Regions from separate parts of the Streptomyces sp. NPDC051684 genome, predicted to be linked through region 1. Evidence: predicted binding sites of a transcription regulator. Region 1 holds the regulator's gene; the other holds the start of a gene.
The links. The regulator HspR, encoded in region 1, represses chaperone genes until heat shock. The targets are predictions, from matches to a motif close to TTGAGNNNNNNNNNCTCAA.

Region 1 (3,318 bases):
GGGCTGACGTCACACACACGGGTAAGGAGGGACGTCGAGGCCGATGAGCACCAAGGACTTCATCGAGAAGGACTACTACAAGGTCCTCGGCGTCCCCAAGGACGCCACCGACGCCGAGATCAAGAAGGCGTACCGCAAGCTCGCCCGCGAGAACCACCCCGACGCCAACAAGGGCAACGACAAGGCGGAGGAGCGCTTCAAGGAGATCTCCGAGGCGAACGACATCCTCGGTGACCCCAAGAAGCGCAAGGAGTACGACGAGGCGCGCGCCCTGTTCGGCAGCGGCGGGTTCCGTCCGGGACCCGGCGGCGCCGGCGGCAACGGCTCGTTCAACTTCGACCTGGGCGACCTCTTCGGAGGCGGCGCCCAGGGCCAGGGCGGTCCGGGCGGCTTCGGCGGCGGCATCGGCGATGTGTTCGGCGGCCTGTTCAACCGGGGCGGCGCGGGCGCGGGCACGCGTACGCAGCCGCGCCGGGGCCAGGACATCGAGTCCGAGGTGACGCTCAGCTTCACCGAGGCGGTCGACGGGGCCACGGTCCCGCTGCGGATGTCCTCCCAGGCCCCCTGCAAGGCGTGCTCCGGCACCGGCGACGCGAACGGCACACCGCGCGTGTGCCCGACCTGCGTCGGCACCGGACAGGTCTCGCGGGGCGGCGGTGGCGGCTTCTCCCTCACCGACCCGTGCGTGGACTGCAAGGGCCGCGGCCTGATCGCCGAGACCCCGTGCGACAGCTGCAAGGGCAGCGGGCGGGCCAAGTCCTCCCGCACCATGCAGGTCAGGATCCCGGCCGGGGTCTCCGACGGCCAGCGCATCCGCCTTCGCGGCAAGGGTGCGCCGGGCGAGCGGGGCGGCCCGGCGGGCGACCTGTACGTCGTCGTGCACGTGGACGCCCACCCGGTCTTCGGCCGCAAGGGCGACAACCTCACGGTCACCGTCCCGGTGACCTTCACCGAGGCGTCGCTCGGCGGCGAGGTCAAGGTGCCCACGCTCGGCGGCCCGCCGGTCACCCTGAAGCTGCCCCCGGGCACGCCGAACGGGCGGACGATGCGGGCCCGCGGCAAGGGCGCCGTCCGCAAGGACGGCACGCGCGGCGACCTGCTGGTCACCGTCGAGGTGGCCGTCCTGAAGGACCTTTCGGAGGACGCCCGCAGCGCCCTCGAGTCGTACCGCAAGGCGACTGAGGACACCGACGTGCGGGCAGAACTGTTCAAGGCCGCGAAGGGAGCGTGAGGGTGATGGACGGGCAGCCGGGTCGTCGGCGCAGCAATCCGTACGAACTGACCGACGAGACGCCGGTGTACGTCATTTCGGTGGCGGCACAGCTGTCCGGCCTGCACCCGCAGACCCTGCGCCAGTACGACCGCCTCGGCCTGGTCTCGCCCGACCGCACGGCCGGGCGCGGCCGGCGCTATTCGGCCCGCGACATCGAACTGCTGCGCACCGTCCAGCAGTTGTCGCAGGCCGAGGGCATCAACCTGGCCGGCATCAAGCGCATCATCGAGCTGGAGAACCAGGTCGCCGCGCTGCAGTCCCGCGTGGCCGAACTCTCCTCGGCAGTGGAGAGCGCGGCCTCCGCGATCCAGCAGCGCGAGGCGGCGGTGCACGCCTCGTACCGCCGGGACCTGGTCCCGTACCAGGAGGTCCAGCAGACGAGCGCGCTGGTGGTGTGGCGGCCCAAGCGGTCGTCGGAACAGTAGTCCGCACGCATGCGTGAGGGCCCCGGAGGCGTTGTCTCCGGGGCCCTTTCGCATGCCGCAGGATGGTGTGCATGACCGAGATCCGCACCCCCCGCCTCCTGCTCCGTCGCTGGAACCCCGACGACGACCTCGCCCCGCTCGCCGACATCCAGTCCGACCCCGCCGTCATGCGCCGCATCGGCGACGGCGCGCCGCGGTCCCTCGACGGGACCGCCGAGGACATCGAGCGCTGGGAGGAGGAGTGGGACGACGAGGGCTTCGGGGTGTTCGCCGTGGAGCTGCTCGGCTCCGGCGAGCTGGCGGGTGCCGTCGGACTGTACGTACCGGAGACTCCGCCGCAGGTGGCGGGGCACGTCGGTGTCCAGTGGCGGCTCGGCCGGCAGTTCTGGGGGCAGGGGTACGCCTCGGAGGCGGCGCAGGCCACCTTGGAGTTCGCCCTCCAGGACCGGGGCATCGACCGGGTCGTCGCGGTCACCGCGGTGGACGACGCGTCGTCGCTGAAGGTCGTCCACAAGCTGGGGATGACCTCGCTGCCCGGCGAGGCGGAGGGCGGTCTGCGGGTGCACGCGATCGACCTGACCGAGTTCGAGGCCTGAGCGGGCCGAGCGACCCGATCATCCTGTGAAGCTCCTGTGTGGCTCGCGGGAAGGTGTCCGGTATTCGCCGTCTTCGGCTTCATGTGAAGAAGTAATGGATCCGTTTTCGTTGCGGTGTGGCTTCACCTCTTGACGGTCCAGGAGCGGGCGAGTTGGCTTCGAGCCACCTCGGCCGCACCGTCGCGGCCACGTCAGGGAGGTATCCGCACATGAACACGCGTATGCGTTGTGCCGCCATGGCCGGCGCCGCATCCGTCCTGGTCGTCTCGCTCTCGGCCTGCGGTGGCGTGCTGCCGGGCGACGACAGCGAGCCGAGCGTGGCCGCCAGCAAGGGGGACGACGTCACGATCGGTCTGCTGCTCCCGGAGAAGGAGACCGCCCGCTACGAGAAGTTCGACCAGCCCATCTTCGAGCGCCAGGTGGCGAAGCTGACGCACGGCAAGGGCAAGCTGGTCTACGCCAACGCGAAGCAGAACGCGTCCCTCCAGCGCACGCAGCTCCAGGAGATGATCGACGCGAAGGTCGACACGGTCGTCGTCGACGCCGTGGACGCCAAGGGCATCGCCCCGGCCGTGCGCAAGGCGAAGGACGCGGGGATCCATGTCGTCGCGTACGACCGGCTCGCCCAGGGCCCCGTCGACGCCTACGTCGGCTTCGACAACGGGCTCGTCGGCCAGACCCAGGGCAAGGCGCTGATCTCCGCCCTCGGCGGCACCAAGGCCACCAAGCGCGACAAGATCGTGATGATCAACGGCTCGCCCGACGACCCCAACGCCGCACAGTTCAAGAGCGCCGCCCGCGCGGAGCTGGGCAACGCCGTGACCGTCGCGAAGTCCTACGACACCGCGGGCTGGAAGCCGTCCAACGCCAAGGCCAACATGGCGCAGGCCGTCAACGCGCTCGGCGTGGACAACATCGCGGGCGTGTACGTCGCCAACGACGGGATGGCCGGCGGCGTGATCGACGCGCTGAAGGAGGTCGGTGTCCGCAAGATGCCGCCGATCACCGGGCAGGACGCCGAACT
Region 2 (3,318 bases), on a different contig from region 1:
CCCGCACGCGGCGCTGCGCGTGGTCGATCTCCAGTTCACCCAGTCGCAGTATGCCGCTGCGCGGCGTCGTGGCGGCCAGCGCGGCACGCTCGACGCGGCGGAGCAGCACGTGCACGCGCGCCGCCAGTTCCCGCATGGAGAACGGCTTGGTCATGTAGTCGTCGGCGCCGACACCGAGGCCGACGAGCATGTCCGTCTCGTCGTCGCGCGCCGTGAGCATCATGACCGGCACCGGGCGCTGGGCCTGCACGCGGCGGCAGACCTCCAGGCCGTCGAAGCCGGGCAGCATGATGTCGAGGATCAGCAGGTCGGGCTGCCAGGCCTCGGCCGTGTCCACCGCCGCCGGACCGTCCTGCGCGGTTTGCACGAGGAATCCCTCGGCACGCAGCCGGGCGGCGATGGCATCGACGATGGTCGGATCGTCCTCGACGACAAGGACCCGTCGCTGGGCTCCCTGTGTCGTCGTGGTGGTGTTGTGGGAGGTGTGTGTCTGCTCCATCGCCCCGCCCCTGAGTGCGCGCCGTCGTGACGCGCTTGACGCTTGAATAATCGGGTTTCGGACGTCAGCGTACGGGGAGTTACCGCCGGTCGGCTACGTGGGCCTCAGGGCGAGGTGCACCACGTCAGGGACGCCCCGGACAACCGGGATCTCTTCGGTGCGCACCGCCTGGAAACCGGCATTCCGCAAGGTTTCTTCGAAATTTGCTGACGGCTGTGCGGACCATACGGCGAGAACACCGCCCGGGTCGAGTCGGTCCATGCAGGCGGTTAGGCCGGACAGCCCATAAAGGGTGTCGTTGTCCTCGGTGACCGTCCAGTCGGGGCCGTTGTCGATGTCGAGGCAGAGCGCGTCGTAGGTGTCCGTGGCCGTGCGCAGGTGTCGTACGAGGTCGGCCTCGACGATGGCCGTCCTGGGGTCGGCGAGGGCGGGCGCGGACAGTTCGCGCAGCGGGCCGGACAGGTGCCAGTCGATGATCGAGGGCTCCCGCTCGACGACCGTGATGCCGCCCCAGCGCGGGTCGGCGGCCGCGTGCGCGAGGGAGAAGCCGACGCCGAGGCCGCCGATGAGGACGCGCGGTTCCTCCCGGTCGTCGAGGGCCGCCAGGGCCGAGTCGACGAGCCGCCGCTCGGAGCGGCCGTCGGAGGTGTCCATCAGGAACGTGCCGTTGGCGATGATCTGGAGCAGGTCGCCGTGACGGCGCAGGACCACCTCGCCGAAGGGGCCTTCGCGGCGATCGAGGACGACGGGTGGATCGGGGTCGTGCAGGGTCGTCATGGCCGCCATTCTGGCCGACCGGTGGGGTGGCCGTGGGGGTTTTCTGTGGTCCACGTCTCACATGGCGCTCGTCACAGAGGGCGACCCGGGTCGGTCGAAGCCGTGATCGCTGACAGCGAACGCCCGTCCCGGAACATCTGGAGGCCGTCGTGCATTGAGTCCATGTAACTCAACTTGACTGCCAAAGGGGAGATCATGGCTTCGACGTCCACACCGCTCACCCTGCCCGTGCTGCCCCTCGACGACGAGGTCGTGCTGCCCGGAATGGTGGTGCCCCTGGACCTCAGCGACACCGACGTACGAGCCGCGGTGGAGGCCGCGCAGGCCGCCGCGCGTACTGGACCCAGCAAGCCGAAGGTGCTTCTTGTTCCACGTATCGACGGCACGTACGCGAACACCGGCGTGCTCGGCACCGTCGAGCAGGTCGGACGCCTCGCCGACGGCGACCCCGGCGCGCTGATCCGCGGCGTCGGCCGCGTGCGCATCGGCGCCGGCACGACCGGCCCCGGCGCTGCCCTGTGGGTGGAGGGCCTGACCGTCGAGGAGGAGGTGCCGGACCCCCTGCCCGGCGCCATCACCGAACTCGTCAAGGAGTACAAGGCGCTCGCCACGAACTGGCTGAAGAAGCGCGGTGCCTGGCAGGTCGTGGACCGCGTGCAGCAGATCGACGACGTCTCCGCGCTGGCCGACAACTCCGGCTACTCGCCGTTCCTCACCACCGCCCAGAAGGTCGAGCTGCTGGAGGCCGCCGACCCGGTGGAGCGGCTCAAGCTCGCGACCCAGCACCTGCGCGACCACCTCGCCGAGCAGGACGTCGCCGAGACCATCGCCAAGGACGTCCAGGAGGGCGTCGACAAGCAGCAGCGCGAGTTCCTGCTGCGCCGCCAGCTCGACGCCGTCCGCAAGGAGCTGCGCGAGCTGAACGGTGAGAAGGCCGACGGCGAGGAGTCCGACGACTACCGGGCGCGCGTCGAGGCCGCCGACCTCCCGGAGACGGTCCGCGAGGCCGCGCTCAAGGAGGTCGAGAAGCTGGAGCGGTCCAGCGACCAGTCGCCCGAGGGCTCCTGGATCCGCACCTGGCTCGACACCGTCCTCGAACTGCCGTGGAACGAGCGGACCGAGGACGAGTACGACATCCAGGGCGCCCGCGGCATCCTCGACGCCGAGCACGCGGGCCTCGACGACGTGAAGGAGCGGATCACCGAGTACCTGGCCGTGCGCAAGCGGCGCGCGGACCGCGGCCTCGGCGTGGTCGGCGGGCGGCGCGGCGGCGCCGTGCTCGCGCTCGTCGGCCCGCCCGGCGTCGGCAAGACCTCGCTCGGCGAGTCCGTCGCGCACGCCATGGGCCGCAAGTTCGTCCGCGTCGCGCTCGGCGGCGTCCGGGACGAGGCGGAGATCCGCGGCCACCGGCGTACGTACGTGGGGGCCCTGCCGGGCCGCATCGTGCGCGCCATCAAGGAGGCCGGGTCGATGAACCCGGTGGTCCTGCTCGACGAGGTCGACAAGGTGGGCTCCGACTTCCGCGGCGACCCGGCCGCGGCGCTGCTCGAAGTCCTCGACCCGGCGCAGAACCACACCTTCCGCGACCACTACCTGGAGGTCGAGCTCGACCTGAGCGACGTCGTCTTCCTGGCGACCGCGAACGTCCTGGAGGCCATCCCGGAGGCGCTCCTCGACCGCATGGAGCTGGTCAGGCTCGACGGCTACACCGAGGACGAGAAGGTCGTCATCGCCCGCGACCACCTGGTGCCGCGCCAGCTGGACCGTGCCGGGCTCGCCCCCGAAGAGGTCGTCATCGGCGACGACGCGCTGCGCAAGCTCGCCGGCGAGTACACGCGCGAGGCCGGCGTACGGAACCTGGAGCGGTCCGTCACGCGGGTGCTGCGCAAGGTCGCCGCGCAGCACGAACTCGGCGAGCGGGAGCTGCCGTTCACCGTCGGCGAGGGCGATCTGCGTCCGCTCATCGGGCGGCCGCACCACGTGCCCGAGTCGGCGCAGGACCCGGCCGAGCGACGCACGGCCGTGCCGGGCGTGGCCACGGG

Region 2: lon (endopeptidase La) is a predicted target of HspR. The motif match lies at 1,431-1,449, and genes of this name have one in related genera.

The regions. Positions count from the first base shown of each region.
Region 1 covers NZ_JBITCS010000059.1:425-3,742, reverse strand. The annotation lists gene grpE (nucleotide exchange factor GrpE) at 1-7, shown strand, start outside; gene dnaJ (molecular chaperone DnaJ) at 44-1,231, shown strand; gene ACIA8D_RS39200 (heat shock protein transcriptional repressor HspR) at 1,237-1,698, shown strand; gene ACIA8D_RS39195 (GNAT family N-acetyltransferase) at 1,770-2,294, shown strand; gene ACIA8D_RS39190 (sugar ABC transporter substrate-binding protein) at 2,504-3,318, shown strand, end outside.
Region 2 covers NZ_JBITCS010000009.1:99,473-102,790, forward strand. The annotation lists gene ACIA8D_RS13575 (response regulator transcription factor) at 1-499, opposite strand, end outside; gene ACIA8D_RS13580 (spermidine synthase) at 593-1,276, opposite strand; gene lon (endopeptidase La) at 1,472-3,318, shown strand, end outside.